One region of the Enterococcus casseliflavus genome, then DNA from elsewhere that is predicted to be linked to it. Evidence: predicted binding sites of a transcription regulator. Region 1 holds the regulator's gene; each other region holds the start of a gene.

Region 1 (7,990 bases):
CTTATTTTCATGATTCAGGTGTTTTCTGAGCTGGAATTTGTTACAATACAAGATGGTGTTTTGAATAAAACTGCTGATCCTGTTTCCCGTCCATTGACGGAGAGTCATTTGTATCAGCAACGACAAAAACTGATCAAAACAGAAGAATTTTTATTAATGAGTGATTTATCAACCCTTCGTCAGTGGTTGACAGTCTAGGAGGAAAGAAAATGGATTTAAAAGAGTATATTGCTAGTATTCCGGATTATCCCCAAGAGGGAATTATTTTTCGGGACATCTCGCCATTGATGGCAGATGGAGAAGCGTATCGGTATGCGACACAACAAATCGTTGAGTATGCACAAGAAAAAGGCATCGATATGGTGGTAGGACCTGAAGCCCGCGGCTTTATCGTTGGTTGTCCAGTTGCCTATCAATTAGGTGTCGGCTTTGCCCCAGTACGTAAAAAAGGCAAATTGCCACGGGAAACGATTGAAGCAGAATATGAAAAAGAGTACGGTGTGGATGTCTTGACGCTGCACGCCGATGCCATCAAACCAGGTCAACGTGTCTTGATCTGTGATGATCTACTAGCAACTGGCGGAACGATCAAAGCGACGATCGAACTCGTAGAAAAACTAGGTGGTATCGTTGTTGGCTGTGCCTTCTTGATCGAACTGATGGATCTACATGGAAGAGACAAGATCCAAGGTGTCGAAATCAAGACGTTAATGGAATACTAAAAAAGCAGAAACAAAAAAGGACTCGCTGGAGTCCTTTCAGACTGTAGACAAACCTTATACAAACATGAGGTTTGTCTTTTTTCTATGTAATATTCTATGGATAATCGATAGATTAGGCAGTTTTCCTTTAGGAAAACGTCTCTTTTGCGCTCTGATCCTTTTTATTTTTGCCAGCTTTTTCATATTAAGACACGCAAAAGTAAGCCCAATTTTCATGTGCATTTTTTCAATTCCTATTTGATTGGTATAACGTAACCCATGAAATTCTTTTGCTGTTCCAAAAATTCGTTCAATGGTTTCTTTTCTCTTTTTATAAAGTTCTTTGAACCAACTTTGATGGCGTATCTCTTCACAGGTCTCTATAGCTTCAGCCCAAATGTGTCTAGTGATTACTTTGGTATGATTTTTTGAGTTGGTACACTTAGACAAGAAAGGACAATTTTTACAATCCTTTGGATTGCTTTTGTATTCGATATATCCTTTGCGATTGGTAGTGGCATAAGAGAGTATTTTATTATTGGGACAGATATAACAATTATAGTAATCGTCATAAACATATTCATGTTTCTTGAAATAGCCTTTTTTAGTCATAGGACGTTTGTATGGGAAAATTGGGGTCAATTTATGTTCGAGTAGTAAATGTGCAATTGCTGGTGTCTTATACCCAGCATCCATAATTAATTTTTCTAGGGGAAAAGCTCCTTTGAGCTTGTTAAATAAAGAAACAAACGTACGACTGTCATGAAAGTTCCCTGGGTGTGTAGTATAACCTAATATCCATCCATGTTTATCACACGCCACTTGTGAGCTATAGGCAAAAACTTCTTTGTGTTCACCTTTATGAAACCAACCACTTTCAGGATCAGTCGTACTTCTTTTTTTCAAGGAAGTTTTACTTTCTGCGTTTGTTTCTTTTAAGGGCTTTTTTAAATGTTTTTCTCGATTCTTGGTGATTTCTTTTGTCAGCTTATCTGTATAAAAAACAGCTTGTTCCATTACTTCGACAGATTCTTTTTTGTTACGATTCGCATGTGCTTTAATATGCGTACTATCAATAAATACTTCGGAAGTATCTACGATACCTTCAGCGATACATTGTTCTAGAATTTCATAAAAAATTTTTTCAAAGAGATCTGTTCCTTTGAACCGTCGCGTATAGTTTTTACCAAATGTTGAAAAATGAGGAACAGGATCTTCTAAACTCAAACCTAAAAACCAGCGATAAGCGATATTCACTTCTATTTCTTTTATTGTTTGTCTCATACTTTTAATACCAAATAGATATTGAATCATTGGTAATTTAATTAGAAGAATAGGATCCAAGCTAGGACGTCCTTGGATTTCATCGTATTTCTCTTTAACCAATTCATAAATAAAGGAGAAATCAATACATTGATCTATTTGCCGAAATAAATGGTCCTGTGGGACCAAGTCTTCAAGAGAAAAGAAACCGATTTGTGCGCGTTTACTCATATCTTGTTTTGAGAGCATCTGGATACACCTCCAATTGATACTCTTATTTTAACGGATAAAAAAAGACAAAGCACTAAAAACTAGTACTTTGTCTACAGTCTGAAAGGACTCGCTGGAGTCCTTTTTTGTTTCTGCTGCCTTATGGGCGTATGTAGGGGAAGGATCATGGTTCATAACGATAAAAATCATGATCGTGATAATAATGGCGGTTACGTTTGCGCTCTGCTTGGCGGAATTTCTTTTCATCCCAAAGCATGAACCAAAGCATCATTAGAGGGCAAAAAATCAGAACAGCACTTAAAACGCCAAAATAGCCAATAACAATTCCCATCAATAATACCCACAACATAAAACCAAATCGACGAACTGCTTTCATCTCATTCACTCCTTAAATAATACGAACTTATGTTTGTATACCTATTATACGAATGTTTGTTCGCTTTGTAAAGAGGAAAGAAAAAAAATCTTCGTAAAAACGAAGATTTCCTAGTCAGCTCGTTGAGCATCAAAGCAGATGGCGATACAATCCAACAACCAATCCTAAAATCGTTACGTCAGGCAAAATGATTGGTTCTAAATAATCATTTTCTGGTTGTAAGCGAATGTAATTCTTTTCTTTATAGAATCGTTTGCACGTAGCTTCGTCTTCATCTGTCATAGCAATCACGATATCGCCATTTTGAGCACTTTGTTGTTTACGAACGATTACTTGATCACCGTCGAGAATGCCAGCATTGATCATACTTTCTCCTCGGATCGTCAACATAAATAAACTTCCGGTACTATTTGCTAAATCTGGCGGAATCGGAAAGAAATCGGATGCATCTTCCACGGCTAAAATCGGTTCTCCAGCAGTTACGACACCAAGCATCGGAATGGATGCTGGTTGAACATCGATTTTTTCAAGACCGGAAGCAGTTAATTCAATGGCTCTGGGTTTTGTAGGATCTCGTAAGATCAGCCCTTTTTTTTCAAGTCGGGACAAATGGCCATGAACAGTTGAGGTAGAAGATAACTGAACGGCTTCGCCAATTTCGCGAACAGTCGGCGGATAGCCTTTTTCAGTGACACGTGTATGAATGAACTTAAGAATTTCGATTTGTCGATTTTCTGTTCGTTTTGCCAAAACTGACACCTTCTTTCATTTGATAACCTTAGTGTACCATAGCTATATCGATTGTTCAAACAAATGTTCGCTTTTTGTGCTATTGTTTTTGCTCGCTAGTTTGTAGTAAAATCAAGAGGGAAAAGGAGGAACAACTATGCTATCTCAAGAAAAATTAGCTCGAATCAATGAACTTGCCAACAAGAAAAAAACAGAAGGATTGACTGAGGCTGAGACCCACGAACAAAAAGTTCTGCGTGAAGAGTATTTAACCGCCTTTCGTGGAGGGATGCGACACCATATCGAAGGAATGAAAATCGTTGACCCTGAAGGTGCTGATGTGACACCAGAGAAGTTAAAAGAGATTCAAAAGAAAAAAGGTCTCCACGGCAGATAATTGTGAATTCCTTTTCATTGCTATTGAAATAAGCTTCTGAATCACGTATAATGAAAGATGTAATAAAGGTAAAAAAAACCTAAATTAGGAGGAACTACCATTGTTTGATAAAATCGATCAATTAGGAGTGAACACCCTTCGTACATTAAGTATCGAAGCCGTACAAAAAGCCAATTCAGGACATCCAGGATTACCGATGGGGGCAGCACCCATGGCCTATGCCTTGTGGACGAAACACTTGAAAGTCAATCCAACGACTTCTCGCAACTGGGTGGATCGTGACCGTTTTGTTTTGTCTGCTGGACACGGTTCGGCGTTATTGTACAGCTTGTTGCACGTGTCTGGTTACGATGTGACCATTGAGGATCTAAAAAGCTTCCGTCAATGGGATAGCCGCACGCCAGGACATCCAGAAGTCGATCACACAGACGGCGTGGAAGCAACCACTGGACCTTTAGGACAAGGGATCGCCATGGCAGTCGGTATGGCAATGGCCGAAGCCCACTTGGCTGCAACCTACAATCGCGACAAGTATCAAGTCATTGATCACTATACCTACGCTTTATGTGGCGATGGGGACTTGATGGAAGGTGTTTCGCAAGAAGCTGCATCCATGGCTGGTCACATGAAATTAGACAAACTGATCGTCTTGTACGATTCAAATGACATCTCCCTAGATGGCCCAACTTCAAAAGCCTTTACAGAAAATGTCGGTGCGCGTTTTGAAGCGTATGGCTGGCAACACATTCTCGTTGAAGACGGCAATGATTTAGAAGCGATCTCGAAAGCGATCGACGAAGCAAAAGCTGAAAGCGACAAACCAACCTTGATCGAAATCAAGACTGTAATCGGCTACGGTGCGCCAAATCAAGGCACCTCTGCCGTTCATGGTGCGCCGATCGGTGCCGAAGGCATTTCTGCAGCCAAAGCGATTTATGGCTGGGAATACCCAGAATTTACCGTACCTGAAGAAGTTGCCGCGCGCTTCAAAGAAACCATGATCGATGAAGGGCAAAAAGCTGAAGCAGCTTGGAACGAAACCTTCCGTGCCTATGAAGCAGACTACCCAGAACTTGCGGCGCAATTCAAACAAGCCTTTGCGGGTGAATTGCCAGCAGATTGGGATGCAGCATTACCAAGCTACGAAGTTGGCAGCTCACAAGCTAGTCGAGTATCCAGCAAAGAGATGATCCAAGCCTTATCCAAAGCCGTCCCTAGTCTCTGGGGTGGATCGGCTGACCTTTCTGGATCCAACAACACGATGGTGGCAGCAGAAAAAGACTTTGAACCTGGCCAATACGAAGGCCGCAACATTTGGTTTGGTGTCCGAGAATTTGCGATGGCAGCAGCCATGAACGGCATTCAATTGCATGGCGGTACGCGAATCTATGGCGGAACCTTCTTCGTCTTCGTTGATTACTTGCGTCCAGCGGTGCGCTTGTCTGCGATCCAGCATGCACCTGTGATCTATGTCTTGACGCATGACTCCGTGGCGGTTGGAGAAGATGGACCGACGCATGAGCCAATCGAGCAATTAGCCAGCGTCCGTTGCATGCCAAATGTCCAAGTGATTCGTCCAGCAGACGGCAATGAAACCCGTGCTGCTTGGAAACTGGCCATGACAACAACCGATAAGCCAACGGTCTTAGTCTTAAGCCGACAAAATCTACCAGTGATCGAAGGCACGCAAACCGGTGCGGATGAAAATGTCGCAAAAGGTGGCTATGTGATTTCAAAACAAGCCGGTGAAACACCAGCGGGTATTTTGATCGCCACAGGTTCTGAAGTGAATCTTGCGGTCCAAGCACAAGCTAAATTGGCAGAAGAAGGCATCGATGTATCGGTAGTCTCCTTACCAAGCTTTGATCTGTTTGAAGCACAAAGCACAGAATACAAAGAAAGCGTCTTGCCAAAAGCAGTGAAAAAACGGGTAGCAATCGAAGCGGCTTCCCCATTTGGTTGGGAACGTTACACCGGTTGCCATGGAAAAGTGATCGCGATCGATCATTTCGGTGCATCCGCACCTGGTGACAAAGTCTTAGCGGAATTCGGCTTCAGTGTTGAGAATGTCGTGAATACTTTCAAATCAATCGATTAATTGATCGACAATCAATCAAAAATAGCACGTTCGAGAATCTTTTCGATTTTCGAGCGTGTTTTTTTGTCTGGATCCTTGCCACTTTAAACGTGTTAGAGTGACTTATTTAAAGTAATAGTGGCTAAGATTTCCAAAAAATGGTTGTACCGCAAGACACAAGCTTTTTTGAATAGCAAGAGGGAAGTAAGGCAATACCATTCCGATAGTTTTTTTAAAAACTTCTAGGTAGTTAGTAAACCGAGAAGGATATCCATGAAGTTTTTTAAAAGTCTTTTTTCGTGTGTGAAATCAACATTGTTTGCACTGTTAGACGTTTTTCCGTATAATAGCTGTATTGATTTATTTGAAAAAACGTACAGTTACTGGAGGAAAAAAATGGGAAGTTATCAAACAAGAAGTGAAAGACATCATCAACCAAAGAAGACGATAAAAAGACCTACTAAAAAGGCGGTGGTCTCTTTGATGGGGGCAGGAATGATGTTAGCGCCAATGACGGTCACTTTCGTTCCTCAACAGGTACAAGCTGCTGAGAATCAATACGCGACGCAGGACATCTCAGGTTTTATTGAGCAAATTGGCTGGTCAGCACAAGATGTTGCTGCCAACAATGACCTCTATGCTTCTGTGATGATTGCTCAAGCGATTTTGGAAAGCGGCTATGGTTCTTCCGCGTTATCCAATGCACCCTATTACAATTTGTTTGGGGTCAAAGGCAGTTACAACGGACAAAGTGTCTATATGCCTACACAAGAGTATTTGAATGGTCAGTGGGTAGAGATGAATGAACCGTTTCGTCAATATAACTCTTACTGGGAATCGTTTCAGGATCATGCGAATGTCTTGCGCAGCACGAGTTTCGCGACAGGAACTGCTCATTACAGTGGTGTTTGGAAAAGCCAAACAACCTCATTTTATGATGCAACGAATTACTTGACGGGGCGCTATGCTACCGATCCAGGGTATGCACAAAAACTGAACTGGTTAATTGAAACGTATCAGCTCACACGCTTTGATACTGGGACAACGCAAAGTACCGCATGGACAAGTACAACGAGCACGACTAGCACGAGTACTACGCAAACTACAACGACGACCCAGGTAAACAGCGGATCTACAGCGCAGAGCTATCACGTTGCTTCAGGCGATACACTTTGGGATATCGCCAATAAATTTGGCACAACGGTCGACGCTCTAATGGCAACAAATGGGTTATCTAGTGAGGTCATTGTTGTTGGCCAAGAATTAATCGTTTAATTATCTGATACCGCCTTAAGAATGATTGCTCTAAATGGCATCATTCTTAAGGTTTTTTTGTAATGGAAAAACAAAATCAAGAAAGTGAATACAAACAAATATAAAAAAATAAGAAAAAACTTGAAATTGCTTACTTTTTATTCGCAACTCGGGGTTATTTTAGGTAGAATGGAAGAATAAGAACGGGAGGGATTTTCAATGACAAAAATCTATCAATCGGTCAATGAGTTAGTTGGGCATACGCCAATCGTCAAATTAAATCACATCGTAGAAGAAGGTTCTGCGGATGTGTATCTGAAATTAGAGTTCTTCAATCCTGGGGGAAGTGTCAAGGACAGAATTGCTTTAGCCATGATTGAAAAAGCAGAAAAAAATGGCTTGTTAAAAGCTGGTGATACCATCATCGAACCAACATCTGGGAATACTGGGATCGGCTTAGCCATGATCGGTACGGCAAAAGGCTATCGTGTCGTGCTGGTTATGCCAGAAACCATGAGTATTGAAAGACGTAAAATTGTTCAAGCTTATGGCGCAGAGTTGATTTTGACCCCTGGGTCTGAAGGAATCACTGGTTCTATCAATAAAGCAAAAGAATTAGCAGAACAAGACGGCTATTATATGCCATTACAATTTGAAAACCCAGCCAATCCAGAAGTCCATGAAAAAACGACAGGGAAAGAAATTGAGGATGCGTTTGAATCTAAAGGGTTAGACGCTTTTGTTGCTGGGATCGGCACAGGTGGCACGATCACTGGTGCGGGGAAGGAATTGAAGCGCGTCTATCCTAATTTGAAGATCGTGGGCGTTGAGCCTGCAGAATCAGCTATTTTAGGAGGTGGCAAACCTGGTCCCCATAAGATCCAAGGGATCGGCACGGGATTTGTTCCTAAAGTACTAGACACTGAGATTTATGATCAGGTGATTGCCATCGCTAGTGAGGA
Region 2 (7,990 bases), 1.5 Mb from region 1:
AATCGTTTTGCAAGAAGTTTACGGCCAACCCTAATTTTTCTTCGACGACTGGCAATTCGTTGTTGTACAGGTCGGCTCCTTTGTTGATGGCATTGACGATTTCATCCATGTGACCATTCAGCATCGTATTGGCATCGTGCAATTCTTGCTTGATGGCAGGCAATTCTTTTTGGTATTTTTCCAAAATCGTCACGGCATTGCTGACCACTGATTTGGTGGAAGACAGCAACGAGTCAAAATCGATCTCTTGGGCTTTTTTCAAGACATCTTCGGCGGTGGTGATGGTTTCGATTAGTTTGGTTAGAATGTCGTTGATGGTTTTAGTGATAGATGGTACATCAATACCCTTCAATAAACTTTCTATCCCATTTGCTGCTTTAGTTATGTTAGCTAGATATTCCTTCAATCCAGCGACATTACCTTCTTGAACAGCTTTTTTTGCACCATCTAATAGTTGGGATACATTCGTCAAACGCTCTTTAGCGTCAGTTAACTGCCCAATCACGCCTTGAATTTGTGCATTTTCAACTGAGCCTTCAATATTTCCTAAAAATGTAATTAAGGCATCTAGCATACTTTGTTGTTGCTGAATATTTTGTTGCAATCCATCAATCGTTTTTATAATTGATTCCCGATCTTTTTCTAATTGTTCTTCATTGATGAACTTGTTTAATTCTTCGGACCATTTAGCTGTTGTCGAAGCAACTTGTTTAGCTGATTCAATCGTCACTTGCGCACTGCTAGAGATACTTGGCAAGGCATCTTTGAACTGTTGCGCCCCATCTTTGGTCGCGGTGGCGAAGCTGGCGGCTTGGTCGCCTAGTTGTTCGATCTGTGGTAACGCGGCTTGAACTTGTTCAATGACTTGCAGTCCTTGCTTGGCGGTGTCGATGCCATCCGTCATAGTGCTGGCTATGTCATCGAAATCATCGTCGATCATCTTCAATTGTTTGCCAGCATTTTGGATCTCTGGGATCTTTTCTTGCAAGGTCAAAATGATGCTGGCTTCTTTCTTCAATGCAGGCAGCTTATCGTTTAAGCCGATCAGTTTTTCCCCCATGGCATCCACTTGCGGGATATAATCGGTAAATTCTTCGGCTTTTGCGATCTTTTCTTTGATTTCTGGAAACTTATCGTGCAAGGTGACGATCTCTTTCGTATAGCCATCGATCGTAGCCAAATTGTCATCGGTATCTAAGATCATGGATTTGACTTTGTTGATGCTGACTAAGTTGGAATCAATGTCATAGCCGATTTCATTGAAGACTTTTATCAACGTAGAGCTGGCGGTTTCAATAAAGTTCTGTGAGATCTCTTCTTGAAGGCTGCTAGCTCCTTTCTCGGTGATTTTTGGTGCGATGGCGTTGATTTTTTGGTTGCTATAATACTCAATGGTCGGTTTTTCGATTTTCCCGCTGGTAAAGCTGATCAGATCATCTGAAAAATCAGCTGGCAGATAAATACCCGCGTAATATTTTCCTGATTTGACCCCTTCTACCAAGTCCTCTTTTGAATCCAAGAAACGCCAGCCTAACTGTTTGTTATCATGGAGGGTGTCGATGACTTCATCACCGATATCGATGTGCTTGTCTTGAAATTCTGCCCCTTTATCCGCACTGTAAACGGCGATCGGCAATTCACTGGTGTTGCCGTATGGGTCCCAGAGGGCTTTGATATTGAACCACGCATAAAGCGAGGGTAAAATCATTAAGGCAATGATCAAAAATGCAGAGATTGGATTGCTGAAAATTCGTTTCCAGTCCAGTTTATATAAATAGAAAACATTCTTTAGTTTATTCATTTTTTCTTCCCCCACTAGTTCTTCGTCGAAGGATAATTTACCATGTTTTTCCCCCGCCGCCAACGGCTAGGATCGACCAAGAAAAGTCCTTTTGACAAATGGACGTTTTTGTCAAAATGAAACCCCTTTACTTTTTGTTTTTTTTCGCTTATTGTTAAACTTTCTTTAACTTTACCATGATGGCGAAAAACACACCACTCATATCCTTTGTTCTGTTTTTTTACAGGCCTTTCCTATACAAAAAAAGCTTCCTTTTTCTGCAACGAAAAAGGAAGCTTTTTTAGGCATTATTTCAGTTGATCCTTTGCCAATAACTCATACACATATTTCAATGAGGTAGCTTCGCCATATAATTGAAGATCTGCTTTTTCCTCTGGGGAATAGACTTGATCAAAGCTTTGATCGGGAATCAGCACGACATCGATGCCCGCACGCGTCGCGGCTGTTGCTCCCACAAGAGAATCTTCCATGACTAAAGCTTTTTCTGCTGCGACTTGCGCTTTTTCTAAAGTCAGCAAGTACGGTGCTGGATCAGGCTTATGGGCGGAGACATCATCGCCAAAGGTCTGATAGTCAAAGGCCTGCAACAAATCGAAATGCGTCAACAATTCAGAGGCTCTTTTTTTCATCGTCGAGGTGGCTAATGCCGTTTGGAAGCCTTTCTCACGAGCCAAGGCGATGGTTTCTTTCGCATAAGGTTTGGTTTTGAAGGTGCCATCGGTTATTTGCTGGGCAATATAGACTTCCCGTTCTGCTCGTAATTCCTGCACCCGCTGCTGACCGCCTACGAGGTCGGCTAATTTAGTGGCAGTCTGTTGCCAGCTTTGACCACGCCAACCAAAAATATCAGCGGCTGTAATCGGAAGCTCATACTTTTTAAATAGCGCCAACCACCCATCAAAATAGACTCTTTCAGTATCGACTAACAATCCATCAAAATCAAAAATCAAAAGTTCTTTCATAAACGCTCCTTCGTTTTGCTAAGATTTTTTCCTCATTCACTGGGGATCAAGACATCTCCCGACTTTTGTCAGCAGCTGCTTGCACTGCTTTGATGACAGCCGCCCGAAAGCCATTTTCCTCTAAGGTTTTGACTGCTTGGATCGTTGTGCCCCCTGGCGAGCTGACACGATCCTTTAAGACACCTGGGTGTTCCTTCGTCTCTAGTACCATCTTCGCTGCGCCTAATACCGCTTGAGCAGCAAATTCATACGCCATCGGACGCGGCATTCCTTCTGCTACTGCTCCATCTGCCAAAGCTTCGATGAACAAATACGTGTAGGCTGGTGAAGAACCGCTGACACCAATGACTGCATCGATCATGCTTTCTGGTACTTGCTCGGCTTTGCCCAGGCTTTCAAAAAGCTGTTTGACTTCGTTGGCTTCGGCTTCCGTCACTTGACCGTTGGGACTGATAGAAGACATCCCTTCCCCCACCAGTGCAGGGGTATTTGGCATGACCCGCACGATTTTGTGCGCACCGATGATTTCTTCCATTTGCGCGATCGTCACGCCCGCGGCAATAGATACTAGCAAATGCTCCTTGGTCAAGCCGTCTTTTAAATCAGCAAGCAAGCGGGGAAAGACAAAAGGTTTAACTGCTAAGACGAGGATCTCCGCTTTTTCGGTGACATCTGCTAGCTTAGTTGTCCCAGTGATCCCAGTTTCTTTTTCTAATTGTGCCAAAGTCGGCTCGTAGCGATGGTTATAAACCAGGATCTCTGCTGGTTCATACAGGTTTGCTGCAATCAAGCCGTTGATGATAGCTTTTGCCATGTTACCGGCTCCTAAAAAGGCGATTTTTCTCATAGTTTTCACGCTCCACTTCTGATTTTGGTACCACTTTTTGCTAAAAAAGCCTAATCAATGACTAGGCTTCAAACTCGATCATATACGGATGCAAGGCGGTGTTATAGATCCCTTCTGTATATTCTACCACTTCTCCTTGTAGATCATACGAATAACGGGTTCGTTTCAAGGCAGCGACCTCTGGCGTGATCATAAACTTCTGTTGCTCTTCGGTCAAGGTCGTTGCCACGAACGCATCTTGAAAGCGATCGATGATCATTCGATGTTCATCCAATAGGCGATACAATGATTTTTCTTCAAAGACCTCGATGGAGGTACCCTTTAGCTGCTTTGGCAAATGGTACTCATAGTAAATAAAGGGTTGGTGGTCAAAATAATACATACGACGTAAACGCATGACTTCTTTGCCCATCAAAGAATACGCGGGGTGCTCAGGCGCAAGTTCGACTAATTCATAGCTGAGGTTTTTCTTCGTGTATTCCTTGCCAGTCTTTTCAAGCAATTGGCTAAACGTCGTGCCTTTTGACAGCTTGTTATAAGGGCGATTGCTTAAAACCGTCGTCCCACGTCCGCTGCGTTTTTCCACATACTCATCTGCCGCTAACAATTCGATGGCTTTGCGGACAGTGATCTTGCTGACATTGAAGGTGGCTTCCAATTCTGTTTCCGTCGGTAAAAATGAACCAATCGGGTAGCGACCCGACATGATGTCTTCTTTGAGCTTATCGGCAACATCACGGTAAAGAATGTGTTTGCGTTTCATTGCTATCTCGCCTTTCTCTCATTGGATTGGTCTTGTTCTCCCTATTCATCAAAGGTAGGAATGTCTTCTGGTTGCGGCTCGATCAAGACTTTCCGCGGCTTGCTGCCTTCAGAAGGGCCAACAACACCTTGATCTTCTAATTCATCCACTAACCGAGCCGCTCGGTTATAGCCGATGCGAAAACGTCGCTGCAAGAGAGAAACGCTGGCGGTCTGCATTTCCACCACAAGGGCTTTGGCATCTTCGAATAGCTCATCTTGCGGTTGTCCGCTGCTGCCGGTACTCGTTTCTTCCTCAGTGACCATCATTTTTTCTTCATAATTGGCTTCTTGCTGATCGGTCACGAATTCAACCACTCGTTCGACTTCTTGGTCGGAGATAAAGGCCCCTTGGACCCGAATCGGTTTGTTCTCACCCATCGGCAGATACAGCATGTCGCCGCGTCCTAGCAGTTTTTCGGCTCCGTTCCCATCAATGATGGTCCGCGAATCGACACCGCTGGAAACCGCAAAGGCCATCCGTGATGGAACATTGGCTTTGATGATCCCTGTAATGACATCCACACTTGGTCGTTGCGTTGCTAGGATCATATGGATACCTGCTGCCCGTGCCATTTGCGCCAAACGAATGATGGCATCTTCGACTTCGTTGCTGGCAACCATCATCAAGTCCGCTAACTCATCGACGATCACTACAATGAATGGCAAGATCGGACGATTTTCGCCGTCTTCTAAATTCTTATTGATCACTAAATCGTTGTAGCCAGTAATGTTTCGGACCCCAGTTGCCGCAAATTTTTCGTAGCGCTCTTCCATTTCCTTGACAACTTTTTGCAACGCTTGCGCCGCTTTGCGGGGATTGGTCACGACAGGTGTCAAGAGATGGGGAATCCCATTATAAACATTTAATTCAACCATTTTCGGGTCGATCATCATCAGTTTGACTTCATGGGGTTTTGCCCGCATCAAAATACTGGTGATGATGCCGTTGATGGCTACGGACTTCCCGCTCCCGGTCGATCCGGCAATCAAGAGATGGGGCATTTTCGTTAAGTCTGCCGTTTGGACACGGCCAGAAATATCGCGTCCTAAAGGTACTTCTAATAGTTTATCTGGATGATCCGGTTGGGCTTCGATCACTTCTCGGAATGAAACCATGCTAACTGCACTGTTTGGAACTTCGATCCCAATCAATGATTTCCCTGGGATCGGCGCTTCCATCCGCACATCTTTGGCAGCTAAGGCCAAGGCGATATCGTCGGTCAACCCGACGATTTTGCTGACTTTGACCCCTACTGCTGGTTGAACTTCGAATTTGGTTACTGCTGGTCCTAAGCTGGCTTTGACGACTTTTGCGTCAACACCGAAGCTTTGGAAGGTGGTTTCTAACACACCGATATTTTGTTCGATCTTTTTGTACTCGCTGCTTTGATCCGTTGAAGGGATCGAATCGAGTAATTGCGCTGAAGGCAATTCATAATCACGATTTTCAGCTTCTTCGGAAATCTCAAATTCCAACACTTCACCATCATCATCAAGGATCTCTCCGTCTTCATTGACCTTTTTGCTTGGTCCCGGTTTGTTTCCTGCTGGATGTGGTGCTTGAGCGGCCTCTGGTCCCGCCGCTTGCGGCAATTCCTGGAAGTGGTCGATGGGTACAAAGCTCAGCTGCTCTGGTTCAAAATCAGCTGGCGCTTGCATCTGTTGTTCTTTTGCTGATTTTTCGTCTTCTGTCATTGGTCGGACTTGATTCTTTTCTTTGATCTCCGCCATGACTGCTGCTCGTTCGGCTTCTTTTTTTGCTTCTTTCGCAGCTTGTTTCTCTGCTGCTCGTTCCGCTTTGCGGGCTTCTCGTTCGGCTTGCTTTTCTGGAGAGCCTTCTAACAACCGCTGCAGCTTGTCACCAGCTGCTTGCAGGTGCTCGACTAACTCGTGGCTGCTCATTTGGCTGAACAAGAACGCCCCAATCATCATGAGTAAAACAGCGATGATGTAGCTGCCGATCTGGGAAACAAGAAAATAGGTCGCCCCATAGAGCATGGCGCCAATCATTCCGCCCCCGACATTTTGGGTCACTTGGCTGCGCCGAATATCGCCTAACAGCGTCATCCACGTCGTTTGGAAGATATTGGCTTGTTCTCCCACCACATTACTAAAGATTTGCGCATGGAGGATGATCAGTAAACCAAAATACACCAATACACAGCCAATCACTCGCCGAATACTCTTAAAGCGAGCATCGGTCGTTTTGATCGCTAACCAGACACCATAAGCGGCTAGGGCAACACTCAAAAATTGGTACGTGTTTCCGCCAACGATCCGAAACCCGTTGGCAATCAAGGTTCCTAAAAAACCTAAATGGAAAAAGCCAAATATCGAAAACAAGACAAAGAGCAGGCCGACGCCGACCAGCATTAATTTCTCTTGCTGTTTTTGTTGTTTTTTTGTTTTGCGTTTCTTTGCGCGTTTTTTTTGCGCCATTTCTATCCCTCTTTTCATCTTTCCCTATTATAACGAAAAAAGAAGGCGAACAAAAGTTTTCCTGTGAGAAATTTTGGTTAGCTGTTGGAATTTAAGGAAAAAAGAGGATGTCTGCCAGATATAGCAGTGATCATCCTCTTTTTAGCTGCTGCACAAATTCAGCGACTGTATAGACAATCAGTCCCGATGATTCAAAATCAGCTGTATTGGTCGTTACTAGACTGTCGATTTGATTTCGCTTCGCACAAGCTGCTAAAACAGCATCCTCAAAATCTGTCATTGTTGAATCAAGCGCCTGAAGGCAATCTGCTTCCGTAACTGTTAAGACGGTATGCACTTGGATCAGTTTTTTGACTTCCCTCCGAGCATCGACTCCTGCTGCTCCATCGAGAATATAGAAAAGATCCGTTAAGGTACTTGCCGTAATCACGCCCTCGCAAAGTCCATAAATGGAACTGTTGTATATCTGTTTGATGGCTTCTTGATGGCTTTTAGACCCTCTTCCTAATAAATAGTCAAGGATCACATTGGTGTCAATCACGACTCGTTTGGCTTTGTATTTGGTCATGCTTATTTTATTCTCCCAGATATTTTTTCCTACGCCGTTCGTTTCTTACTTTTTTGATGTCCACAACGTCAGGTGTTTCAAATGAATCTGCTAAAATGCCTTGCAAAGAATCGACTAAACGAAGTTTCTCCTCTGGGGACAACGCTCCTACTGACTGCTTTTCTGTAATAACTAACTGTTTTTTGCCATTGACTTCTTCTGCCAGTTCCATTTCTAGTTCAGAACCTACCTGGAGATCCAATTTCCGAATCATTTTCTTAGACAAGCGAACCCCCTGTCCGTTGCCCCACTTAATCAAATGAGCGGTCTCTTTATAATGTTCCACTCGGCTCCCCCCTCTTTATCGGATTTTCCTTACTACCTATCATTATAACATGAGCACGCTTATGTATACACAAGTATATACTTCATTCATTCCTTCTTTACTTAGATACGCAAAAGAAATGAATGTATAAAAAAACACCAGCTGCTAAGCAGCCAGTGCCTCTTGTTGACTTGTTTTTAGTTTGGTGTGACGTCTTCACCAAACCACTTTTCAGAGATTTCAGCAAAGGTGCCATTGTCTTGCA
Region 3 (7,990 bases), 360 kb from region 1:
TATTGACCTTCCTTTTCAGTTAACTGACTTTCTCGTTTTTTCGTGTTGGTTTGTCGCTAAAGGCAATGTGACGATCATTTGAATCTCATTGTTCTTGCTAGCAGCTCGGATCGTTCCCTGATGCGCCAAAATAATTTCTTTGGCGATCGCCAATCCGAGACCTGCTCCACCTGTCTTGGTTGAACGAGCTTGATCCAGACGATAAAATTTTTCAAATAATGCCTCCAATTGTTCTTGTTCGATCGGCTCACTTTGATTCGCTAGGATAAAAGTTGCTGCTTGTTCGTCCACGGTTAGCTGCATTATGATCGTGGTTTGATCAGGCGCATAGGCAATGGCATTTTTTAACAGATTGTTTAACACTCGCGCCAACTGTTCACTATCGGCTTTTAATTTCAAGCTCTCTGGTCCAGAGTAGCAGATGGTTTGTTCTTTTTCTTTTAGCAGCGGATAGAATTCTTCTTGGATTTGCTTCAGTAAGAAGACGAAATCAAGTTCCCGTTGATACAATTGGATGTCTTGCAGATTAAAACGGGTGATGTCGAAAAATTCATTCATCAGCGTTTCCAAACGCTCAGACTTTTCTAAAGCAATCGTCAAGGATTGCGTCATTTGTTCATTGGTCAAGTTTTTCGTATCCAACAATAGGTTGAGATAGCCGATCACTGAAGCTAAGGGAGTCTTTAAGTCATGCGCCAAATAGGTGATCAAGTCCTTGGTGCGCTGTGTTTCTTCCTTTAAAAGAGCCTCATTGCGGTTCATCGTATCTTTTATTTTTAATAATTCATGATCGATCGCTAGGCTGCCCGTGGAACTTGCTTCCGATTGAGAGAAAAAGAGCTGAATTCCTTCGGCGATCCTTGCAATTTTTTTTCTTGAAACATAACGATAACTAAAATAGCAAATCAAGGTAACGGCAAAAACGAGAAAGAAGGAGAATGCCAAGAACAATTGTTTAATAGGGCGCCAGTCGACAAAGGTACCAACGATCATCCCGCCTTCGCCATCACTTGTTTCCACAACGCCATCTGTAACAAGGTTTGACAAAAAATTATCTAGCACCATTTGAATGAGTCTCGTTTCCTTTAATAGCCATAAGGCACCTACCAATAAACAAAGACCAAACAATGAAAAAATTAATAAAGAGGTTTTCGTACGCATGAAACAGTCCTTTCTAACTCGTTCTTGATTCTTTCTTGATTATAGCAAAGAGGAGTAAGAGCGAATAGCTAATTCTTCTTAAGAATTCTTCATATTAATAAAAAAAGAATGGAAAAATTCTATTTTCTTAAGAAATCTTCAGCAGATATTAAGAGAAACGTTTAAAACAGAAATTGATTCAATGGTTAAATAAAGGTGGTCATTCGATTAACCAATCAGGAAGGTGAGATGTTTGAGAAAGCATATGAACAAATCAAAAAAGAGTTTCATGATCATCAGTAGTTTACTGATCATCGGCAGTTTAGGCTGGACGAGTGCCTGGGGGATTGCTCGTCGTGAAGAACCTTCCATCACTCAAATAACTTTGCAAGATCTGCAACCGAGAGCAGATTTTTACTTAGTAGGAGTCGTTGAACCAGCAAGAACGGTTAAAGTCAAGGTGGATAGCTCAAGAGGATCAGTTGTTGAGAAAAAAGTAGAGGCAGGGGATCAAGTCAAAGCAGGGCAAGCTCTTTTTGTTTACTCTAACCCTGAGGGGGCTTTGGCCATTAAAGAAGCAGAACAGGCGACGGCAAATCGCTCGAGAGCTGTGGAACAAGCAAGACGGCAAACGAATCAAAAATGGGAACAATACAATAAGGTCACGAATCAGCTGGAGGAGACGAAACAAAAAATTGCCAGTGCGGAAGAAGAGGACAAAGAAGGGCTGGAAGATCGTAAAACCGATTTGGAAATGCAGCAAAGTCAATTACTGCTAGAAGCGCAAAACTTGGAAAGCAGCATTGGCGATGCCGAATTAGAGCTGGAACGGGCAGAATTAGAACTACGTTCAGTCAAAGAGCAACATGGCTCAGACGTCGTGGAAGCCGAAATTGATGGAATCGTTAAAGACGTGGACGAGCGACAAATGAATCGAAGCGCAAGTGAAGCGGCTCCAGAGAATCCTTTTATGACGATCGTTGATACCAGTCGGCTCTTTTTAAAAGGGACTGTGGATGAATTTCGCCGCAATCAACTTGAGCCTGGTCAAAAAGTTGAACTTAGAGACCGTAATGGCGGCAGTCAGCGATGGACTGGAAAGATCACCCGAGTTGGGGATATGAAAGAGCCTTCGGTAGTGGTTGAAGAACAAGGCGCAAACCCTAATTTGTCGCAATTTAGTTTTGAGGTCGTTTTAGATGAAAGTGAAGAGCCACCTAGTATTGGCATCCATTGTTTTGTAGAACGCATTGAGGAAGAGCAAACCGCGATCAAGCTGCCCAAATCTTTCGTGTTTTATGAAGAAGATAGGCCCTTCATCTACGTCGTTGAGGACTATAAAATCAGTAAACTATCCGTGGAAATCATGGAAGATGAAACGGATGAAGCCATGTATCTGTTAGAAAGTGAACTGGATATGCAAGTGGTGCTCGTCTTCCCAACAGTTCGGATCCAAGAAGGAATGGATGTGAAACCAAATGATCCAACTGATTGATGTCTGCAAAACGTTCCCACAGGGCACTAGCGAAATTCACGTTTTGAAAAAAATCAACTTAACAATCAATGCTGGCGAGTTTGTTTCCATCATGGGCCGATCAGGATCAGGCAAGTCGACCTTGATGAATATTATTGGCTGTTTAGACACGCCAACAATGGGCAGCTATCTACTCGATGATAAAAATACCAGTCAATTGAGTGAAGATGAACTGTCCGAGATCCGCAATCAAAAAATCGGCTTCGTGTTTCAAAATTTTGAACTGTTGCCCAAACTATCCGTTTTACAAAATGCTGCCTTACCGCTCTTGTATGCTGGTGTCAATCAGGAAGAACGAACGACTCGAGCAATTCACGCCTTAGAAAGTGTCGGATTAAGGGATCGGATCGATTTTAGGATCAATCAGTTGTCAGGGGGGCAAAAACAACGAGTAGCGATCGCTCGGGCATTAGCAGGAGAAGCAAATGTGATTTTAGCAGATGAGCCGACGGGTTCTTTAGATACCGCTAATAGTCATGAGATCATGGCGCTATTTACTAAGCTGAACCATCTAGGAAAAACAGTGGTTTTGATTACCCACGAACAAGAAGTCGCGGACTATGCAAAGCGGCAAATCGTCATTAAAGATGGTGAAGTTGTTGAGGAGGGCGCAAGATGACCGAAAATATTCGCTTGGCCATTCACGCAATCTACCAGAATCGTTTGCGTTCCTTGTTGACGATGCTAGGAATCATTGTCGGGATTGCCTCTATCATTTCCATTGTGAGTATCATCAACGGAAATACTGAGAACATGAAAAAGCAGCTGATTGGTGGTGATACTAACTCGATGCGGATTGAATATGACGCCAGAAGTGCTTTTTTAGCGGGCGAAAGCGGCAGAAATGATCGTTTGCCTGATTACTCCCCGCAACTATCAGAAGGAGAGCTGCAAAAGTTGCTGACCATTGATCACGCCAAGAACGTTAGCTTGTTCTATGAAGCCAATCTGACAGTTTTCCAAAGAGACCAGCAAACCGATACGACAGTGCTAGGCATGGATCGCGGATTCTTTGAAATTTTGCCCCATACGATCCTTGCTGGCAGAGCAATGACTGAAACCGAATTGCAGACACAAAAGCAAGTTGCGGTGATTACGAAAGATTTGGCGGAAATTTTTTTCTCGTATCGTGATCCTATCAATCAACTGATCGAAATCAATGGGACGCCCTTTCGCATCGTTGGCGTAGCTGTTTCTGACACGGAGCAACTGTCAGGGAAATATGTCTTCATCCCTCGAGGCAGCCAAAGTTTCGTCGAAGGAAAGCTCAACCAAAGGCCAACAGTGCTGTTTCAGGCAACGAATGCGGACGTCTTAGAATCAGCAGTCGTTCAAGCCAGCCATGAATTGACCAAGAGTATTCCGCCTTCAGATTTTGTTTTTTCCATCCGCAACTATGATGAAGTGCAGAAAATGACCGATGATATCAATAGATCGAATATGATTTTACTGGGGGGAATTGCTAGCATTTCCTTACTCGTTGGTGGGATCGGAGTAATGAATACGATGCTGGTCAGTGTGACAGAGCGTACCAGAGAGATCGGTTTGAAGAAAGCATTGGGTGCCAAACGTAAAGTGATTTTGCAGCAATTTTTGACAGAAGCAATCGTTTTATCGGTGATCGGCGGGCTGATTGGCATCATCGTCGGTCTGTTGATCAGTCTGATCGCTTTGCGTCTGTTAGAGTATCCGATGACGATCTCATTGTTATCCATTTTGATCAGTGTGTCATTTTCAATGCTGATCGGTACTATTTTTGGTTACTTACCCGCTTATAAAGCGTCGAAATTAAAACCGATCGAAGCATTACGCTATGAATAAAAGGAAGGTGTTTTTTATGATAAAAAAACAAACAGTAATTATCTTGTTTGTGGCATTACTTAGTGGTTGTGGTGTTGCTGCGAATGATCCACAGACAAACAACGACAACGTACCCATCAACAACCAAGTCAATACGCCGCAAACGCAAACAAGTCAAAGTGGAGACGAGACCCAAAATAATCACGATCAAACCGATCAGACAAAAGTGCAACAAGTGACTCAGACTGATGCAGAGCGAGCGAATGAGGAATTGGCACAAGCAGATGAAACGGGCACACTCATTCTTATTGATGGTGATCGTTTTGAGATGGAATTGACGAACATTTCTCAAGGAACAGGGGAAGACGGCGAAGTCTTTGATATGGCGATCGCATCTGAGGAAAGATTATCTTTTACGATTACTAGCGAGACTGAGATAAAAGTAATTCTATATGATGCACAATCGCATAATTCTCGAATCGTGGAGGGGTCACGTGCGGATCTGCAGCTTGAACGATCGGTAAGTCTTTATGGGCAGCGAGTAGGGGACACCTTTATTGCCACGAAAGTCCTCGTCTTACAAATCAATTAATCGTTATGCTTAAAAGACAACGAAAACAATATTCGCCTGACAAATCACAAGATGATTTGTCAGGCAAATGATTATTTGCGAGTCAATTTTACCACTACTTCGCAGCGGGCGGTTTGTGGAAACATATCTACTGATTGCAGATATTCTACGTGAAACACTTTGGCTAATTGGACCAAGTCTCTTGCTAAAGTAGAAACATTACAAGATATATAGACCATCTTCTTCGGTGGTTGTTTCAGCAAAGCTTGCAATAATCGTTCATCCAAGCCTGTCCTTGGCGGATCAACAATGATGCTATCAGGTTTGAAGCCTTCATTAAACCATTTTGGTAAGAGCTCCTCAGCAGTTCCCGTTTCATAATGGGTATTTTGGGCACCAATGCGGCGTGCATTTTCTTGGGCATTTTCAATTGCTTGAGGAATAATGTCCATGCCGCGGACTTCTTTGGCATATGGAGCCACGCTCAACCCAATCGTTCCCACACCGCAATAGGCATCAACGACTGTTTCATTTTTGCTCAAGCCAAGGGCTTTTAACCCTTCTTGATACAAGATGCTGGTTTGCTGTGGATTCAGCTGGAAGAATGCGCGGGCGGACAAGTCGAAGGTCAGTTCATTCAACCGTTCTTCGATCGCTTCTTTGCCCCAAAGATGAATCGTTTCCTCTCCCATGACGACGGACGTTTTTTTGTTTTGCACATTTTGCATGATGGAAACGACTTGCGGCAAGCGCTGATTGATCTCGCGAATCAGCGCATTTTTTTGCGGCAGTTTGACAGAGTTGGTAATAAACACGACTTGAACTTCGCCAGTCGCGATCCCGATACGAACCATCAATGTCCGTAGAATCCCGCTGTTTTTGCGTTCATCGTAAATCGGGATCTGGTATTTATTCAACAATTGGACGATGCCGTTGATCACTTTTTGCGTATCTTGTTCTTGTACGAGGCAATCATCAATGGCGACTAAGCGATGAGACTCCATTTCGTATAAACCCGCTTCGATTCGTTTGGTTTGACTGTTGTAACGCAATTGAAATTGTGCTTTGTTGCGGTAATGCCAAGGAACATCCATGCCTAAAGTATCCCTTAGTTCAAACTGTTGGTAGCCTTTTGGCTTAAATTTTTCAAGTGCTTGTTTCAATAGGTCTTTTTTGAAGTCTAATTGTTTGTCGTAGACTAAGTGCTGCAATTGGCAGCCGCCGCACCGGTCGTAAAACTTGCAGGGTGGTTGGATGCGATCGCTGCTTGGCTTGATGATTTTGGTCATCTTAGCTTCAGCAAAGCGGGGAGATGCTTTGGTGACTTCGGCAATGACCTGTTCCCCCGGTAGAACACGGGGAACAAAGATGATCAGCTTTTTGTAATACCCGATGCCTTCTCCGTTGATCCCCAAGCGTTTGATCGTTAGTTGTAGTTTTTGTCCAAGCTGGACTTGTGTATTTGCCATGTGAACTCCTTAAATAAAATAGTCAGTTCATTTTACCACATTTTTTCAGCTTGATTAGAAGGAATTTCATCGTAGTTGTGGTAAAATAGAATGTACGTTCGCGAGGTGAAGAAGATGAATACAATTATTCGTATCAATAAAGGAAAAGGACCATTTTATGAAGTGGCGACATCAGAAGGTGAATCACTGCGGGTCTCAGAAGATCTTTTGGTCCGTTTTCGGCTATTAAAAGGCAAGGAACTGAGTGAAGAAGAATTAAAAGAAATCAAAAAAAGTGCGGGGTTTGATTTAGGATTGCAGCAAGCAATGAACTATATCAGCTATCAGCTGCGTTCTGAAATGGAAGTCCGTACCTATTTGAAAGACAAAGAAATCGAAAAACAAGACCGAGACTTAGTCGTTGAACGTCTGAAAGAGTTGAATTTGATTGATGACAAAAACTACGGAGAAAGCTACATTCGCACCCAAGTCCGCATGAGTGATAAAGGACCCGTGGTCATCAGTCAGCAATTGAGAAAAAAAGGATTAAAAGATTCCGTGATTCAGGAAGTATTGCCTTTGTATACCGAGGAAATGCAGTTTGAAGTCGGTTATCATACGGCTGAAAAAGCGATGCGTCGTTTTCACAACAAAAGCCATAAAGAAATGATCCAAAAGATAAAAATGCATTTGATGCAAAAAGGTTTTCATCAGGAAGTCATTCAGATGATTTTGGATGAATTACCGATGGAAAAAGATGAGGACCAAGAAAATGAAGCGCTCCAAAGAGAAGGGGCCCGACTTATGCGGCGGCATCAGCGGTTACCGTTGATGAAACGAAAAATGAAAATCAAGCAAGGCCTTTATCAAAAAGGGTTTGCCATCGATGATATACAACGATTCTTAGATGAGGAAGTAATGGATGAGTAAGCAATGGGAAACTTGGGATGAAGAAAAAATCAAGACGTTCCAAGAAATATTTTTAACTTGGTATCATAAAGAAAAACGCAATCTGCCTTGGCGGGCGACCAACGATCCGTATGCAATCTGGATCTCAGAGATCATGCTTCAACAAACACGAGTGGAGACAGTGATTGGCTATTTCTATCGTTTTATGGAACAATTCCCGACGATCCAAGACTTGGCGGCAGCCGAAGAACAAAAGCTTTTAAAGGTTTGGGAAGGTTTAGGTTATTACTCTCGTGCCCGTAACCTTAAGGCTGCCGCCCAGCAAATCGTTGCCGAATTCGACGGAGAAATGCCCCAATCAATTGAAGAGATTCGCTCATTAAAAGGAATTGGTCCCTACACAGCTGGAGCGATTGGCAGTATTGCTTTTGGCTTGCCAGAACCGGCAATCGATGGAAATGTGATGCGGGTCGTCAGTCGGTTATTTTGTATCGAAGCAGATATTGCGAAAGCCAGCAGCCGAAGACCATTCGACGAGGCGATGAGAACGATCATTTCCCCCGATGAACCTGGTGAGTTTAATCAAGC
Region 4 (7,990 bases), 290 kb from region 1:
CGGCAGAAAGCCGCGTTGATTTTCGTGAGTTGGTCAAAGACTTGGCAAGTGAATTTCATACACGGATCGAACTGCGCCAAATTGGTGTCAGGGATGAAGCAAAGGCGCTAGGCGGAGTTGGACCCTGCGGTCGCAAACTATGCTGTGCGACGTTTTTAGGCGATTTTATCCCAGTGTCCATCAAGATGGCTAAAGATCAAGGGCTCTCCTTAAATCCTGCAAAAATTTCAGGGTTATGTGGTCGTTTGATGTGTTGTCTTAAGTACGAAAGTGAAGAGTATGAGCGTGCAAAAAAAGAATTGCCGGATCGCGGCAAGGAAGTTGAAACGCCAGATGGCAAAGGACGTGTGGTCGGGCTGGATCTGTTGAGCCGAGTGATCAAAGTCCGTTTGCATGATCGGCAAACACCAATCGAGTATGATTATGAAGAACTAGTGACAAAATAAGTAGGTGACCATAATGAGCATGGACAAACGATCAATATATGACGGATTGAATCAGTTAGAAGTGGAGTTGCAAAATTCCTTGAATAATCTAGCGGAAATGAAGCAGTCTTTGCAAGAAATCGTCGAAAAAAATACGACATTAGAATTGGAAAATCAACGCTTACGTGAACACATTCGTGAGTTGAACCAAGTGGCAGATGCACCCGCTGAATCGGTCAAACAAGAGCTTTCTAAATCACGGATGAATTTAGAAAAGATTTACGAAGAAGGATTTCATGTTTGTTATGACTTATACGGTTCTCGCAGAGAACATGACGAACCTTGTGCGTTTTGTCTAGAAGTGATCTATCGTGAAAGCGGCAAATAGCTGACAGACGAAGCGGTTCGTTAGAAAAAAGATCAGTTTCTGCTGGTCTTTTTTTCGAAAGGAGCAGTACATGCAAAAGCAGCAAAGTTATAAACAAGACACTGGAAAACTGTATCTTGTTCCAACACCGATCGGTAACTTGGAAGATATGACGTTCCGATGTGTCAAAATTTTAAAAGAAGCGGACCTGATCGCAAGTGAAGATACTCGAAATACCCAGAAATTGTTGAATCATTTTGAGATTGCGACACCTCAAAAAAGCTTACATGAACACAATTATAAAGAACGGGTGCCACAGCTGATAGAACAGCTGCAAATGGGCAAGACTATTGCCCAATGCAGTGATGCTGGTATGCCCTCCATTAGTGATCCAGGTCATGAATTAGTCAAGGCGTGCTTGGTCGAAGGAATCGCAGTGATTGCGCTCCCAGGACCTACGGCTGGTTTGACCGCGCTGATCGCTTCTGGCTTATCACCGCAGCCGAATCTTTTTTATGGCTTTTTACCTCGTAAGAAAAAAGAACAAAAGCAAGCGTTAAGTGAATTGGCAAGCCAAAAAGCTACGATGATTTTTTATGAGTCACCGTATCGAATCGCAGCGACGATCGAAACGATGAAAGAGGTATTGGGAGAACGTCAAGCAGTTATCTGCCGTGAATTGACAAAAATCCACGAAGAATACTTGCGAGGGACCTTTTCAGAATTGATTGAATACCTCGACCAACAACCAATCAAAGGGGAATGCTGTCTATTAGTGGAAGGCGCTTCTGAAATCCCTGAAGTCGTTTATGAAGGAAGCTATGCTGAACAGGTGGCAGCCTTGATGGAAGAGGCAGACTTGTCTTCGAAAGAAGCCATCAAAGAAGTGGCTAAACGCAATCAAGTGAAGAAACAGCTTGTTTATCAAGCCTACCATCAATTAGAAACGTAATCATACCGAGAATTCTCTCGGTATTTTTTTGTCTTTTTTCGGACTTGTGTTAAATTATCTGACATCAATAGTTAGCTATTTTCAGAAAATTCACGGTTTTCTCAGAAAAATCTAGATTATTTGAACATATGATGTTAGGATAGCTAACATAAAGAAAAGGAGGCGTCAAAAATGAACACAGGGAATATTGCATTTATTTTAATTTGTAGCGGCATGGTTTTTCTTATGACTCCAGCATTGGCATTTTTTTACGGAGGATTGGAACGTCGCAAAAACATCCTCAATACCATGATGATGGTGATTTGTACGATGGGCTTGGCGTCTGTGCTATGGGTCGCTTTAGGGTATACCTTATCTTTTAGCGGCACAGGCTCATTTATTGGGAATTTAGATAAAGTCTTTTTCAATCATGTCTCGATGACAGAAGGAGAAGGGATTCCTGAAGGGTTATTTGCGGCCTTTCAAATGATGTTTGCCTTGATCACAACGGCGATCATTACTGGATCTGTCGTGGGCAGAATGCGTTTCTCAGCTATTTTCCTATTTATCGGCTTCTGGCTAGTTCTTGTGTATTTTCCAATGGCACATATGGTATGGGGCGGCGGTTTCTTAGATGCGATCGGCTCGATCGATTTTGCAGGAGGCAATGTCGTTCATATCAGTTCGGGTATCAGTGGGTTAGTCTTAGCGATCGTTGTCGGTAAGCGGCGAGAATTTCATCAAACCGAATATCGTCCTCATAATATTCCCTTTGTTGTACTAGGTGCTGGCCTTTTATGGTTTGGCTGGTTTGGCTTTAATGCTGGCTCTGCGTTAGCAGCTGATGGTCTAGCGATCCACGCCCTAATGACCACGAATACGGCAGCAGCCAGTGCGATGCTTTCTTGGATGCTGATCGAAAAAATCGTGTTAGGCAAACCGACGATCGTTGGTGCGTGTACTGGAGCCGTCGTGGGCTTAGTTGCCATCACACCAGGTGCGGGATTTGTCTCGCTTTGGTCTTCCTTTATCATTGGCGCTTTAGTCAGTCCGTTTTGCTACTTCTTTATTTCTGTCATCAAACATCGTCTAGGATTAGATGATGCGCTGGATGCCTTTGGCTGCCATGGCGTAGGCGGGATCTTTGGCGGTTTGATGACGGGGATCTTTGCGGATCCAGCAGTGGGTGGACGGTCAGGATTGCTCTATGGCGGCGTTGATCTTTTTCTCGCACAAGCCGAAAGTATCGTATTTACGATTCTATTTGCTGGTATCTTATCCTTTGTCATTATCACTTTGATCAAATGGGTAATGCCGATTCGCGTATCGCAACAAGAAGAAGCAGTGGGGATGGATCGGATCGAACATGACGAAACGGCCTATCCTACCTTTATGGGGTTAGACTCTTAAGAGTGGAGGAGCAGTCATGAAAAAAGTTGAAGCGATTATTCGCCAAGAAAAATTAGAAGAACTAAAGGCCGCTTTGGATCAGTCTGATTTGATCAGCGGCATGACAGTCAGTCAAGTGCTGGGCTGTGGCAATCAAAAAGGCCTCAAAGAGTTTATTCGTGGCCAAGAGGTGATCACAACTCTTTTACCAAAAGTAAATGTCCGTTTTGTTTTAGCAGATGAAAAAGTCGATGCGGTGATTGAGCTGATTGTATCGATCTGTCGGACAGATGAAGTCGGTGACGGCAAAATATTCGTCTACCCGTTGGAAGAAGCGATTCGGATTCGCACCAATGAACGAGGGGAAGCTGCCTTATAGTAGAACTTCTTGGACCATGAAGAGGGCCGCAAAAGCAGTGAATGTAGAAGGAAGGACCAATGAAGATTGGTCCTTTTTGCGTGCTTCCCTCGATTCCTTGCTTGATAGGGAACCTCTGTTCGTTTATAATAAGAAGTGAGGTGAACAACGATGTCGGAACTACAATTTCCCTTAAAAAATGATACGAGCCGCAAAATTATTCATATTGATATGGATGCTTTTTTTGCTTCGGTGGAAGAACGGGATGATCCAGAGCTTGCCAAGCATCCCCTCGTCATTGCCCGTCACCCAAGTGATACTGGCGGACGAGGAGTGGTCACGACCGCCAATTATCTGGCACGACAATATGGCATCCACTCGGCAATGAGTGCGCAAAAAGCCTATGAGCTTTGTCCGCAAGCGATTTTTAAACCGGGAAATCATCAAAAGTATCGTGAAGTGTCCCAGCAAGTCAGAGAAATTTTTCATCGGTACACCGACATCATCGAACCAGTTTCTATTGATGAAGCGTATCTAGATGTCACAGTCAACAAGATCAATTGTCCTTCAGCAATTAAGATCGCTCGTTTGATTCAACGAGACATCTGGCAAGAGACTCATCTGACCTGTTCGGCAGGAGTCAGTTACAACAAATTCTTGGCAAAACTGTCTTCGGATTATCATAAACCACGAGGATTGACGGTGGTGATGCCAGATGAGGCAGTGGCCTTTTTGCAACAATTACCCATTGATAAATTTCACGGGATCGGGAAGAAAACTGTTCCGCGGATGCATGAGTTAGGTATTTTTACAGGAGCTGATCTGTATGGCTGGAGTGAGATGGCGCTGATTCGTGAATTTGGCAAAATGGGGTATTCCTTGTATCGGAAAGTTAGAGGGATCCATGATTCCCCAGTTAGTGTGACCAGAGAACGGAAATCAGTTGGAAAAGAGCATACATACGGCAATCCATTAACCAGTGAAGAACAAGTATTGAGCCAGTTACGGGCTATCGCAGAAGAAGTCGAAAGATCACTGAAGCGCACACAAAAACATGGCAAGACGGTCGTGTTGAAAGTTCGTTACAGTGATTACTCTACGATCACCAAGCGAGTGACCTTGCCAACCTATGTTCATAAAAAAGAACAGCTATTTTCCGAAGCAAGTCTGATTTGGGAAGAAATTTTAGGTTTGGAAAAAGGCATCCGTCTTTTGGGGATCACCGTCACAAATCTTGATCCACTGACCTATGAAAATATCGTACTGCCCTTATGGCAACTATCTGACGAGCAGTAGGCTGAAGAGGAGGAGCAAAATGACACTCTATCAAGTATATGACACGATGACAGGATTGGCTAATCAGGAGCGAAGTGAAAAAATGGCCGCCTACATGCGGCATCAGTTTGATTTTTTAGGCATTCCTACGCCGTTGCGCCGCCAGCAGGAGAAAGCGACCTTCAAAGCTGCAAAACAAACGAAAACGGTTGATTGGGACTTTATCGATCATTGTTGGCAAAGCAACTATCGGGAACACCAATACCTTGCGATTGATTATTTAGTAGTGATGGAGCCGTTTCTAGCGGCCATCGATCTGGCAAAAATTGAACAGCTAGTCATAACAAAAGCTTGGTGGGATAGCGTGGATGCCCTAAGTGAGGTTGTCAGAAAACTAGTTCGCCGACTGCCAGCGTTAAAAGCTGAAATGCTTCGCTGGAGTCTTGAGGAAAATCTTTGGCTGCGGCGAGTGGCAATACTCCATCAACTGCTGCAAAAAGAACAGATGGATCGACCACTGCTTGAAGAGGTCCTCGTCAATAATTTGGGGAGTTCTGAATTCTTTATCAACAAAGCCATTGGTTGGAGCTTACGAGATTATGCCAAGACGAATCCTCAGTGGGTCCAAGACTTTCTGCTTCGCTATCAAACAAGTCTGGCGCCTTTGACGATTCGTGAAGCAAGTAAGTACCTGTAAAAAACTTGGTCACTGAGTTGAGATAACATAAAAAAACACCGTGCATCATCTTTGAAGGAAGAGGAGGTGACCGGCAAAAGTTCGATTTTTTGGTCTAACTTTTGGGGTCACCTCAAGATGCACGGTGTTTTTAGTTTTTAAATTTGTTTTTTGATTTGTTCGTAGCTTGCTTCAGCATCTTTGCACTTTGCCCAGATAACCGCTTTTCCTTGTTCCCGAGATGCAGCAAGATCAATGATTCGTTGATTGCTGCTGCCGCGAAACTGCAAGTTTAAATTTCGTTTGCTCAGTTCAAAACGACCGTCGACTAAAATATCGATTTTGGATAAAAGTTCCAATTTATCGGGTGTTTCCAAAAGCAATTCTTCATAGGTGTAGCCTGACCAGCTCCAAATATCTTTGCTGTGCCCAAATTCAGCACGAACCCGATCAACGACTTTCAGACAGACTGTTGTGTTCAAGAAAGGTTCGCCGCCTAGGAGGGTCAGCCCTTGGACATAATCATGCCGCAGATCTTCGATGATTCGATCCTCTAGTTCTTGCGTAAAAGGTGTACCATAGCGAAAGTTTTGGACCGCTTTGTTAAAACATCCTTCACAAGCAAAGAGACAGCCGCTCACGTATAAACTATTTCGAATGCCTTCACCATCAACAAAGTTGAAGGCTTTGTAATCAGCAATATAATTTTGGCTATATTCTTTGGCTTGCCATTCTTTAGGTTTCGGATTTCTCATAAGAAAACTTCTTTCTATCATGAATTACAGGGATTGGTCTTCAAGAAAAGGAGTGTAGAAGAATTCTAGCACTCCTTTTTCGTTTATTCTTGCAAATGTTTGACCCGGGCAGAAATTTCTTTGTGCCGTCCATTGACCATTGGACGAGCTTGAGGATTTCCAAGATACCCACAGGTTCTTTTGACGACGTCACAACTTTTTGGGTCATGATTGCCGCATTGCGGGCATTCGAAGCCCCGTTCGGTTGGATTGAAATCTCCTTCATACCCACACTCATAACAGTGATCGATAGGGGTATTTGTTCCAAGATAGGCGACCCGATCATAAGCGTAATCCCAAACCGCTTCTAACGCTTTTGGATTTTGCTGCAAGACTGGGTATTCACAGTAATGAATAAACCCGCCAGAACAGTATTTTGGATATTCTTTTTCAAAATCAAGTTTTTCAAATGGTGTCGGATTTTTCCGCACATCATAGTGGAAGCTGTTGGTGTAGTATTCTTTGTCGGTAATGTTTTCAACTTCACCGAATTTTTCGGTATCCAAGCGGCAGAAACGATCAGTCAGGCTTTCACTAGGCGTCGAGTATACGCTGAAATGATAGCCGTATTCATCGCCCCAAGCATCTGCATGAGCTTTCAATTCTTTCACGATCGCTAGGGTAAAGGCTTTTGCTTCTGGATCTTGTTCCCATGTTCCACCATAAAAAGCCGAAGCAGCTTCATACAAACCGATATATCCAAGAGAAACAGTAGCACGTTTGTTTTTGAATAGTTCATTCACATTGTCTTTGCGATCCAAGCGTTCACCGAAAGCCCCGTACATATAAAGGATCGGCGCATTCGCAGGACTGGCTTCTTTACAGCGCTCCACCCGATAGACAAGAGCATCCTTGACGATTTGCAGACGATCTTCCAGCAGCGTCCAGAATTTTTCTTGATCACCATTTGCTTCTAAGGCGATCCGAGGAATATTCAATGTTACGACGCCTAGATTCATCCGACCGACATTGACTTCTTCGCCACGTTCGTTTTTCCAGCCTTGCAAGAAAGAACGACAGCCCATCGGCACTTTAAAGCTGCCGGTCAATTCAACCAATTTATCATAATTCAAAATATCAGGATACATCCGTTTGGTGGCACACTCTAAAGCCAGTTCTTTAATATCATAGTTCGGATCGGTAGGGGCCAAGTTGACGCCACGGCGAATACTAAAGATCAATTTTGGAAAAATAGCGGTACGCTTTTCACTGCCTAAACCGTTGATGCGAATTTGGAGAATCGCTCGTTGGATTTCCCGTTCGAACCAATTGGTTCCTAAACCAAAGCCAAGGGAAGTAAACGGCGTTTGTCCGTTTGAGGTGAATAACGTATTGATTTCGTATTCTAGACTTTGCATTGCATCGTAGATATCTTTGCGCGTTTTGCTCTTCGCATAAGCTTCCCGACGTTCAGGCGACTCGATCCATTCTTCGGCATCTTTTAGATGCTTTTGATAATTCAACTCAGCAAAAGGAGCCAATAATTCATCTGTTCGATCAGCAGAACAGCCGCCATATTGACTCGATGCTACGTTTGCAATGATTTGTGAGATTTGAGCGGTGGCCGTTTGGATCGATTTTGGCGATTCCACTTCGGCGTTCCCAATTTTAAACCCATTATTCAGCATGCCTTTAAAATCGATCAAGCAGCAGTTGGTCATTGGGGTGTAAGGATGATAATCCAAGTCATGGTAATGAATGTCGCCTTTTTGGTGAGCATTTGCCACGTGAGGAGGGAGCATTTTCAAACCGATCGATTTTCCTACGATCCCAGC

Evidence for each region. Region 1 encodes LexA, which represses DNA repair genes until DNA is damaged. Its sites were predicted from a motif close to CNAACANNTGTTNG; they were not measured.
Region 2: the regulator LexA is predicted to act here: its motif matches at 6,900-6,913, upstream of P0G38_RS15070 (FtsK/SpoIIIE family DNA translocase).
Region 3: the regulator LexA is predicted to act here: its motif matches at 6,602-6,615, upstream of recX (recombination regulator RecX).
Region 4: the regulator LexA is predicted to act here: its motif matches at 3,600-3,613, upstream of dinB (DNA polymerase IV).

What each region holds. Positions count from the first base shown of each region.
Region 1 covers NZ_CP119393.1:1,727,989-1,735,978, forward strand. Annotated here, with positions in the region: gene recJ (single-stranded-DNA-specific exonuclease RecJ) at 1-198, shown strand, start outside; gene P0G38_RS08370 (adenine phosphoribosyltransferase) at 210-722, shown strand; gene P0G38_RS08375 (IS1182 family transposase) at 777-2,213, opposite strand; gene P0G38_RS08380 (hypothetical protein) at 2,359-2,571, opposite strand; gene lexA (transcriptional repressor LexA) at 2,701-3,321, opposite strand; gene P0G38_RS08390 (DUF896 family protein) at 3,458-3,697, shown strand; gene tkt (transketolase) at 3,798-5,795, shown strand; gene P0G38_RS08400 (glucosaminidase domain-containing protein) at 6,171-7,049, shown strand; gene cysK (cysteine synthase A) at 7,248-7,990, shown strand, end outside.
Region 2 covers NZ_CP119393.1:3,202,339-3,210,328, forward strand. Annotated here, with positions in the region: gene P0G38_RS15050 (YhgE/Pip domain-containing protein) at 1-1,801, opposite strand, end outside; gene P0G38_RS15055 (HAD family hydrolase) at 2,089-2,763, opposite strand; gene proC (pyrroline-5-carboxylate reductase) at 2,810-3,610, opposite strand; gene P0G38_RS15065 (GntR family transcriptional regulator) at 3,672-4,373, opposite strand; gene P0G38_RS15070 (FtsK/SpoIIIE family DNA translocase) at 4,415-6,853, opposite strand; gene P0G38_RS15075 (PIN domain-containing protein) at 6,984-7,421, opposite strand; gene P0G38_RS15080 (AbrB/MazE/SpoVT family DNA-binding domain-containing protein) at 7,429-7,746, opposite strand; gene P0G38_RS15085 (amino acid ABC transporter substrate-binding protein) at 7,923-7,990, opposite strand, start outside.
Region 3 covers NZ_CP119393.1:2,090,516-2,098,505, reverse strand. Annotated here, with positions in the region: gene P0G38_RS10240 (sensor histidine kinase) at 16-1,161, opposite strand; gene P0G38_RS10235 (efflux RND transporter periplasmic adaptor subunit) at 1,406-2,635, shown strand; gene P0G38_RS10230 (ABC transporter ATP-binding protein) at 2,619-3,293, shown strand; gene P0G38_RS10225 (ABC transporter permease) at 3,290-4,495, shown strand; gene P0G38_RS10220 (hypothetical protein) at 4,512-5,066, shown strand; gene rlmD (23S rRNA (uracil(1939)-C(5))-methyltransferase RlmD) at 5,138-6,514, opposite strand; gene recX (recombination regulator RecX) at 6,629-7,423, shown strand; gene mutY (A/G-specific adenine glycosylase) at 7,416-7,990, shown strand, end outside.
Region 4 covers NZ_CP119393.1:1,439,159-1,447,148, forward strand. Annotated here, with positions in the region: gene P0G38_RS07060 (PSP1 domain-containing protein) at 1-446, shown strand, start outside; gene P0G38_RS07065 (DNA replication initiation control protein YabA) at 466-813, shown strand; gene rsmI (16S rRNA (cytidine(1402)-2'-O)-methyltransferase) at 884-1,744, shown strand; gene P0G38_RS07075 (ammonium transporter) at 1,916-3,133, shown strand; gene P0G38_RS07080 (P-II family nitrogen regulator) at 3,150-3,491, shown strand; gene dinB (DNA polymerase IV) at 3,642-4,766, shown strand; gene P0G38_RS07090 (DNA alkylation repair protein) at 4,786-5,442, shown strand; gene nrdG (anaerobic ribonucleoside-triphosphate reductase activating protein) at 5,580-6,176, opposite strand; gene nrdD (anaerobic ribonucleoside-triphosphate reductase) at 6,260-7,990, opposite strand, start outside.